One region of the Variovorax sp. LjRoot84 genome, then DNA from elsewhere that is predicted to be linked to it. Evidence: predicted binding sites of a transcription regulator. Region 1 holds the regulator's gene; the other holds the start of a gene.
The links. The regulator HrcA, encoded in region 1, represses chaperone genes, less so after heat shock. The targets are predictions, from matches to a motif close to TTAGCACTCNNNNNNNNNGAGTGCTAA.
Positions count from the first base shown of each region.

Region 1 (4,686 bases):
GCATCAAAGTCTTGGCAGAAATGTGAACTAAATCATGACATTCCAACCACATGGGCACTGCACCTACAGCGCCACTTGGCCGACTGGCGCTAAAAACGGCTTTCATTGGTTTATTGGATGGAGGTCCCGATGTTCAGCTTTTTCCAGCCCAATCGAAACGGCCACCTCAGGCGAGTCATGGCGCTTCTCGAAGAGGCCCATCTCGCGCGTATCGAGCATCAGGCTGCTGCCGAACATCACGGGGCCTTGGCCCGGATGTATTCCGAACGCGCCAAAAGACTGGAGCGCGAGCTCTACGGCTCGGCACAAATGCCGCTCGGGGACGCATCCACCAAGGGCCAGGACGAGAAAGCGGTCCTCTATGCCCTGGATCCAGGTCGCCGGATCGAGACACAGGCAAAGGCCTAAGGAGTTGGCCCGCGACTGAGGGCGACAAGGCGTGGTGGTAGGCCGTGATGGGCTTGAACCATCGACCAACGGATTATGAGTCCGCTGCTCTAACCAGCTGAGCTAACGGCCCGCACATCAGGGATTCTAGTGGGCGCCGGGCGCCGCTATTTGCGGTGGCTCAGCGCATTGGTGACCAGCCGCGACGTGATGTCGACGATCTGGATCATGCGCTCATAGGGCATGCGCGTCGGACCGATGACGCCAAGCGTGCCCACCACCTCGCCGTCGACCTCGTAGTTCGCGCTCACGATCGACAGGTCGTCGAAGGGCACCACCTGGCTTTCCCCGCCGATGAAGATGCGCACGCCGTCTGCCTTGCTCGACACGTCGAGCAGGCGCATCAGTTGGGCCTTCTGCTCGAACAGCTCGAACGCACGACGCAGGTGGCTCATGTCGCTGGAGAAATCGGTGACGGCCAGCAGATTCCGCTCGCCCGCGATCACGACTTCGTCCTGGGCTTCCGTCAGCACCTCGGAACTCACCTGGACAGCGGCCTGCATCAACGCAGCGATCTCGCCGCGCAATTGCTCCATCTCGGACTGAAGCCGATCGCGCACCTGCTCGATCGACAGACCCGCAAAGTGCGTGTTGATGTAGTTCGATGCCTCGACCAGTTGCGACTGCGAATAGTCGACCTCGGGGAAGATCACCCGGTTCTGCACATCGCCGTCGGGCGACACGATGATCACGAGCAGGCGGCGGTCGGAAAGGCGAAGGAACTCGATCTGACGAAAAACGGATGCGCGGCGCGGCGCCATCACCACGCCGACGAACTGCGACAGGTTCGACAGCAGGTTCGCCGCGTTCGCGATCACCTTCTGCGGCTGGTCGGGCGCGAGGCTCGGCGGCGTGAACTGCTCGCGCTGGGCAGTCAGCATGGTGTCGACGAAAAGCCGATAGCCGCGCGCAGTCGGAATGCGGCCTGCTGAGGTGTGCGGACTGGCGATCAGCCCGAGCCCTTCGAGGTCGGACATCACGTTGCGGATGGTCGCAGGCGAAAGCTCCAGCCCCGAAGCCCGGGAAAGCGTGCGCGAGCCCACCGGCTGGCCCTCGGCGATATAGCGCTCGACCAGCGTCTTGAGAAGCAACTTGGCGCGATCGTCCAGCATCGACTGATTTTAATGTTGTAATTTGTACATGACATCCAGCTTTCGGCGCGTCGCCCTGATAGGTAAATACCAGGCTTCGGGCGCGCGGGCGCAGGCCGGCGCGCTGGACGAGGTCATGGAGGGCATCGGCGCCTTCCTGGAAGCGCAAGGCTGCGAGGTCTTTGTCGAACAGCCGCGCGACGGCGAGTGCGGCCAGACCCGCTACCCCGCGCTGACTGTCGAAGAGATCGGCCAGCGATGCGATCTGGGCCTGGTGGTCGGCGGCGACGGAACCATGCTCGGCATCGGGCGCCAGCTGGCGTGCTACGGCGTTCCGCTGATCGGCATCAACCGCGGCCGGCTCGGCTTCATCACCGACATTTCCCTCGACAACTACCAGGCGACCCTGATCCCGATGCTGGCCGGCGAATACGAGGAAGACCACCGCAGCCTCATGCACGCCCAGGTGATGCGCGACGGCGTGTCGGTGTTCGATGCGCTCGCCATGAACGACGTGGTGGTCAATCGCGGCGCCACCTCGGGCATGGTGGAACTGCGTGTTTCGGTCGGCCGCCATTTCGTTGCCAACCAGCGCGCCGATGGAATGATCATCGCCTCGCCCACCGGCTCCACCGCCTACGCGCTGTCGGCCGGCGGCCCGCTGCTGCATCCCGCGGTCCCGGGATGGGTGCTGGTGCCCATCGCGCCGCACACGCTCTCGAACCGCCCAATCCTGCTGCCGGATGCCGACGAGGTCCTGATCGAGCTGGTGGGCGGGCGCGACGCGAGCGCCAATTTCGACATGCAATCACTGGCTTCTCTTGCCATCGGCGACCAGGTCGTGGTGCGCCGCTCCGACTACCGCGTGCGTTTTCTGCATCCGAAAGGCTGGAGCTACTTCGACACATTGCGCAAGAAGCTGCACTGGAACGAAGGAGGTTCCTGACATGGCATTGCGCCGCATCGCCCTGCGCGACTTCGTGATCGTGCGCGCGCTCGAACTCGATCTCTCCACGGGCTTCACCGTCCTCACCGGCGAAACCGGCGCGGGCAAGTCGATTCTGATCGACGCGCTCCAGCTGGCGCTCGGCAACCGTGCCGATGCCGGTGCCGTGCGCGAAGGCGCCGAGCGCCTGGACGTGAGCGCGGAGTTCGACACCGATCCTGCCCTGGCCGCCTGGCTGGACGAAGGTGGCTTCGAAGCGGGCGATGTCCTGCTTCTGCGCCGCACCGTCGACCTCCAGGGGCGCAGCCGCGGCTGGATCAACGGCAGCCCCGCCACCGCGACCCAGCTGCGCGAGCTCGGCGACCAGTTGCTGGACATCCACGGCCAGCACGCCTGGCAGAGCCTCACCCGGCCCGAAGCCGTGCGCGGCCTGCTCGATGCATACGCCGGTGTCGGCACTGCCGCGCTCGACAGCGCCTGGCAGAACTGGCGGCAGGCGATCGCTGCGCTCGACAAGGCGCGCTCGGCGCAAGACTCGCTGCAGCGCGAGCGAGAACGACTGCAGTGGCAGGTTGGCGAGGTAATGAAGCTCGCGCCCGGCGCCGACGAATGGGAGGAACTCTCGGCCAGCCACACCCGCATCTCCAATGCGCAGGCGCTCATCGATGCCGCCGAGGGCGCATGCAGCGCCCTGGAAGACGACGACAGCGGCGCGCTCGCCGCATTGAGCCGCGCTGTCACGCTGCTGCAGAATTGCGAGCACATCGAGCCGGAGTTCAAGGCGCTGGGCGAGGTTCTGGCATCGAGCGTGGCGCAAGCCTCAGACGCTGCGCATTCGCTGCATGGCTACCTGCGCCAGGCCGACACCGACCCCGAGCGCCTTGCCGAACTGGACGAGCGCATGGGACTCTGGATGTCGCTCGCCCGCCGCTACAAGCGCACGCCAGCCGAGCTGCCCGCCTTGCTGGCCGGGTGGCAGGCCGAGCTGCAAGCCCTGGACGCGCAAAGCGACCTCGAAGCCCTCGAGCGTGCCGAACAGACGGCACAGCAGGCCTACATGAAAGAAGCCAAGACGCTGGGCAAGGCGCGCAAGCAGGCGGCACCGCGGCTGGCGCAGGCGGTGACGCAGGCCATGCAGGGCCTCGGCATGCAGGGCGGGCGTTTCGAAGTCGCACTGGAGCCGCTCGCCGAACCGGGCCGAGCCGGGCTCGAAGACATCGCCTTTCTCGTGAGCGGCCACACCGGCAGCACGCCGCGCCCCATCGGCAAGGTGGCTTCAGGCGGTGAACTCTCGCGCATCGCCCTGGCGATCGCGGTCACGACCAGCCAGCTCGGCGCGGCACAGACGCTGATCTTCGACGAGGTCGATGCGGGCGTCGGCGGCGCCGTGGCCGAAACCGTCGGCCGCCTCATGAAGCAGCTGGGCCGCGACCGCCAGGTGCTGGCGGTCACCCACCTGCCCCAAGTCGCCGCCTGTGCGGACCACCATCTGCTGGTCGCCAAGCATCAGACCAGCGCCAAGAGCCAGGACGGCATTCGCACGGAAAGCGGTGTCTCGGTGCTCGACGAGGACACCCGGCCGCGCGAGATCGCGCGCATGCTGGGCGGCGAGCGCGTTTCGCAGACCTCGCTCGCGCACGCGCGCGAGATGCTCGGCAAGAAGACGCCGGAGACCTCGTCGTGAGCCTGGAACTCGTGCTGATCACCGGCATGTCCGGCTCAGGAAAGTCCGTCGCGCTGCATGCCCTCGAAGACGCGGGCTACTACTGCGTCGACAACCTGCCACCCGAGTTGCTTGCGCCCTTCATCGCGCTGCAGCGGCAACAGCAGACGCCGCGGGTCGCGATCGCGATGGACGTGCGCAGCGGGGTTTCGTTGCCGCTCGTTCCGCAGCAGCTCGACGGCCTGCGGCGCGACGGCATATCGCTGCGCTCGCTCTTCCTCGATTCGACCACCGATGCGCTGGTGCGCCGCTATTCGGAGACCCGGCGCCGCCATCCCTTGTCGCGCCAGGAAGGTCGGACCGATTCCCCCGAGCAGCAGCGAGCGCTGATCCAGGCCATCGAGCTCGAGCGCGAGTTGCTGGCCGATCTGCGCGACGGGGCCGACGTGATCGACACCAGCATCATCCGCCCGGCCCAATTGCAGAGCTACATCAAGGCACTGATCGCGGCGCCGGAGAGCACGCTCACGCTGGTGTTC
Region 1 is NZ_CAXUTE020000001.1:1,176,817-1,181,502, reverse strand. It holds gene ACSQ9I_RS05945 (hypothetical protein) at 130-408, shown strand; tRNA gene ACSQ9I_RS05940 (tRNA-Ile) at 444-520, opposite strand; gene hrcA (heat-inducible transcriptional repressor HrcA) at 555-1,559, opposite strand; gene ACSQ9I_RS05930 (NAD kinase) at 1,588-2,484, shown strand; gene recN (DNA repair protein RecN) at 2,486-4,168, shown strand; gene rapZ (RNase adapter RapZ) at 4,165-4,686, shown strand, end outside.

Region 2 (4,686 bases), 3.7 Mb from region 1:
ACGCGCTCTTGCAGCTTCTCGCGGTCGTAGTCGCTGGTGGCTTCCTCGATCTGCACGCGCACTTGCTTCACGCGGGCTTCGATGTCGGCGGGAGCGCCGGCGCCGTCGATGATGATGGTGTTTTCCTTGCCCACTTCGATGCGCTTGGCCTGGCCCAGGTCGGCCAGCGTCACCTTCTCGAGCGTCAGGCCCACTTCTTCGGCGATGACCTTGCCGCCCGTCAGGATGGCGATGTCTTCCAGCATGGCCTTGCGGCGGTCGCCGAAGCCCGGTGCCTTGACGGCCACGACCTTCAGGATGCCGCGGATGGTGTTGACCACCAGCGTCGCCAGGGCTTCACCCTCGACTTCTTCGGCAATGATCAAAAGCGGACGGCCGGCCTTGGCGACTTGCTCCAGCGTGGGCAGCAGGTCGCGGATGTTGCTGATCTTCTTGTCGAACAGCAGCACGAAGGGGTTTTCCAGCAACGCCGATTGCTTCTCGGGGTTGTTGATGAAGTAGGGCGACAGGTAGCCGCGGTCGAACTGCATGCCTTCGACGACGTCGAGTTCGCTGTCGAGCGACTTGCCGTCTTCGACGGTGATAACGCCTTCCTTGCCGACCTTGTCCATCGCGTCGGCGATGAGCTTGCCGATGGTGTCGTCGCTGTTGGCCGAGATCGAGCCGACTTGCGCGATTTCCTTCGAGGTGGTGGTGGCCTTGGAAGCCTTCTTCAGCTCTTCGACCAGGGCAGTGACCGCCTTGTCGATGCCGCGCTTCAGGTCCATCGGGTTGATGCCGGCGGCCACGTACTTGAAGCCTTCGCGAACGATGGCCTGGGCCAGCACGGTCGCGGTGGTGGTGCCGTCGCCGGCGTTGTCCGAAGTCTTGGAGGCCACTTCCTTCACGAGCTGGGCGCCCATGTTCTGGAGCTTGTCCTTGAGTTCGATTTCCTTGGCCACGGACACGCCGTCCTTGGTCACGGTCGGGGCGCCGAAGGAGCGCTCGAGCACCACGTTGCGGCCCTTGGGGCCCAGGGTCACTTTGACTGCGTTGGCCAGGATGTTGACACCCTCGACCATGCGTGCGCGGGCTTCACCGCCGAAGACTACGTCTTTTGCTGCCATGAGATTTCTCCGAATTCAGATAGAGGGGTTGATTACTTCTCGACGACCGCGAACAGGTCGTCTTCCTTCATGACCAGCAGCTCGTCGCCATCGACCTTGACGGTCTGGCCGCTGTACTTGCCGAACAGGACGCGGTCGCCGACCTTGACGCTCATCGCGCCGAGTTCGCCCTTGTCGTTCTTCTTGCCAGGGCCGACGGCCAGCACTTCGCCCTGGTCGGGCTTCTCGGCGGCGTTGTCGGGGATCACGATGCCCGAGGCGGTCTTGGTTTCGCTTTCAATGCGCTTGACGATCACGCGATCGTGCAAAGGACGAAGTTTCATTGCATCTCCTGGATAAGAAACGGGGTTTGGTTCGGGCGCCGGCATGGTTGCCGGCTGCCCAGCCACTGGAAGCGGGGGGTTGTTAGCACTCCTCTTCAGCGAGTGCTAATCATAAGGGCATTTGGCGGGGTTTCAAGGCCCGGCGGTCCAAGGAGAGTCGAGAAGGAAGCCATGCTCAGTGTCGGTTTTTGTCGGTTTTCAACTTACCTTGAATTTTTTGCAACTTAGTTTGAATTCGCCGCCGCCCCGCTCGCCGCCTGCAGCAGCGACCCGTGGCGGGCGGCGGCCCGCCTGCAGCTGCTGGGAAGGCCACGCCAGGTGAGGGGAGGTAGTCGGGGGACTGGGCAGCGACGCTGGCTGGCGCGGCCGGCAGGGGGGCAGAATGCGGCCAATCCGCCGCTTCCGGCCGCAGAGCAGCTCCATCAATTGCTGACGGCGTGGGTCGAGCAGGGCGTTGCTCCTGATCGTGTCGAACTGAGCAACTTTGACAAGACGATCATCCAGCCAATTTGCGCCTACCCAAGAAGGTCCACCTTCCAGAACGGAGATCCGCTCATCGCTGCCAGCTATAGCTGCGCCTTGCTGTCGGGCGTATCCGTCCGGGTGATCCCACCTTGAACGGCACTCGCCGTTTGGAGCACCATATTGGAACGTGGTGGCTAAGGTCGGCGACGTGCCTCTTCGCGCGGTTCCAATCCCAGGGATCGACACGGTGGGATCGAATGCTTAAGGTGGCCGGCTGTACCAGTGAAGGAGGTGCATCATGGCCGATCGCAATCCCGCTCAGGTGCTGCGCGAGATGGCGGCGGGACACATCCTGCCGCGCTGCCTGCACACGGTGGCTGAGCTGGGCGTCGCCGACGCGCTGGACGACGCGCCACGCAGCGTTGGTCAACTCGCCGTCGCGGTCGGTGCAGACGTGGACGCCCTGCACCGCGTGCTGCGCCTGCTGGCCGCCCAGGGCCTTTTCGAGCTGCGCGGCGATGAGGTCCTGCATACACCGATGTCGCGCTTGCTGCGCACCGACCATCCGCGCTCAATGCGCCCGCTGGCGCGGATGATGGGTCTGGCGGTGCACTGGTCCAGCTATGGCCGGTTCGACCACGCGCTGCGCACCGGCCGGCCGGCGATCGAGCAGGTCGCCGAGGGCGGCCTGTGGGCGCACCTGGCCCGGCACCCGGACGAGGGCGTGATCTTCGATGCCGCGATGCAGGCGCGCTCCCAAGTTCAGGTGCCCGCCGTCGTTGGCGCATACGACTTCACACGGTTCGCCTTGATCGGCGACATCGGAGGCGGCCGAGGCCATCTACTGCGCGCCGTGCTCGACGCCGCGCCGCGGGCCACAGGCGTGCTGTTCGACCTTCCGCAGGTGCTGCGCGACGTCCAGCAGTCCGAACGCCTCTCGCTGCACCCGGGAGACTTCTTCAAGGATCCGGTGCCGGCCTGCGACGCCTACCTGCTGATGGAGGTGATCCACGACTGGGGCGACGAGGAGAGCCTCGCAATATTCCGCGCAATCCGCCGCGAGGCGCCGCCGGCTGCACGGCTGCTGATCGTCGAGTGGCTCCTGACCGACGACCCTGGCCCGCAGTGGACCAAGACGATCGACATCCACATGCTCGCCGTGGTGGGAGGCCGCCAGCGCACGCTCGACGAGTACCGTCGCCTGTTCGAGCCGGCGGGTTTCAGCTTGCAACGGGCGATTCCGACAGCTAGCGGCATCTCGATCGTCGAGGCAGTCGCCGCCTGAGTAGCGCAACTCGCTGGCGGTCTTGCCCTTGCGGTACAGACGCGCATCGCCATCGGTGCGCGAGGCGTGAGTGTCGTTGCTGCGGCTCTGGCCTTTGAAGCTGGTGCTACCCGTTGTGTTGTTGCCCGCATCATCGTCGCCGCCGTCCTTGCGCACAAAGCTCCTGTGGCTGGCCCACGCCTGAATAAGGGTGCCATCGACGCTGAAGTGCTCGCCCGACAGCCAGCCCTTGCGATCCGCGGTTTCGACGATGTGGTTGAACAGTTCGATGATCGCGTCGTGCGCGATCAGCCGTTCGCGGTTCTTGGTGAAGACGCTGGGCACCCAGACCGCATCGTCCATGGCCAAGCCAATGAACCAGCGATACAAGAGGTTGTACTGGGTCTGCTCCATGAGTTGACGCTCCGAGCGGACGCTGAAGAAGATCTGCAAGAGCATCGCGCGCAGCAGCTTCTCTGGTGCGATGCTGGGACGCCCGCCCTTGATGTCGGCCTCATACATGCCGGCGAACAGGTTGTCCATCTTGAGCAGCGCTTCATTGACCATCGCGCGGATCGGGCGCAGAGGATGATTCGCGGTGTAGGCGCAGCTGCGACAACATTTGAGCGTTGAGAGTGCCGTCCTTGAGGCGGTACGCGGTGCTACCGGGCATCAATCGGCATCCTGCGATTCCCGCGAAGCGCTTGATGGGCCACATAAGCCACCTCGCATGCTCCGGAGAGGACCTTTGTCGATCGCAAGGGCCGCGATGCGATTTCACCCACTCATTCATTCAACGCGACATGCCTTGTCGCGCGCATACCGATGACGCGCAGATCGCTGCTGCGCAAGCTCTCCAAAGCAGACCGCCGCAGTCGCCGCTGGAGGCGTTCGCTGGGCGCTGGCGTCAACCACAACACAGCGGGAACGCGCGCGAGCTCGGCTTGTACAGCGTGTCCGGAGCTTGCGCTTCAGTGACGGTTGTCTAGATTGGAGAGACAGACCTGCTGCCCGAGGCGATCCCGCTGCTCGGCGTCGTGGACGACCTGGTGATCGTGCCGCTGGCGATCCGCTGGTTGCTGGCGCGCTTGCCCGCCGGGGTGCGCGGCGACGTCGAACGCCGGGCCGGCTGAGATTTCAAGCTCGCAAGCTGTGAATGGGGCACACCATTGCGGCGAAAGAATTCCTTGGCGCCGCCTCGTCGAGACGTAGACTTTTTCGAAGCGCGCCCGGCTTGGTGATCGAGCGCGATCGTCGACGCCAAGACGGAGGCCACCATGGATCGTCTTCCGAAACGGGCAACCCTCATTCGCCTCGCAGCGCTGGTTGCGCTGCCATGCCCAAGGCATCGCCGGTGGCGGTGCTGTTCCTTCCCAGAAATCCGGTGCACAAGCTTTTCCTCAAGGAGATGGAGGCAGCGGCAAGCCCCCTCGGCGCACGCGTGTTGCCGGTGCCGATCGGCGCGCCGGCCGACATTCCGGCGGCTTTCGAAGGCATGGCCCGTCAGGGCGTCGCGTCGGTGTTGGTG
Region 2 is NZ_CAXUTE020000001.1:4,880,686-4,885,371, reverse strand. It holds gene groL (chaperonin GroEL) at 1-1,106, opposite strand, end outside; gene groES (co-chaperone GroES) at 1,139-1,429, opposite strand; gene ACSQ9I_RS24280 (methyltransferase) at 2,193-3,179, shown strand; partial or broken gene ACSQ9I_RS24275 (IS5 family transposase) at 3,153-3,755, opposite strand; gene ACSQ9I_RS24270 (DUF1232 domain-containing protein) at 4,148-4,291, shown strand; gene ACSQ9I_RS24265 (ABC transporter substrate-binding protein) at 4,495-4,686, shown strand, end outside.
Region 2: the regulator HrcA is predicted to act here: its motif matches at 1,512-1,538, upstream of groES (co-chaperone GroES).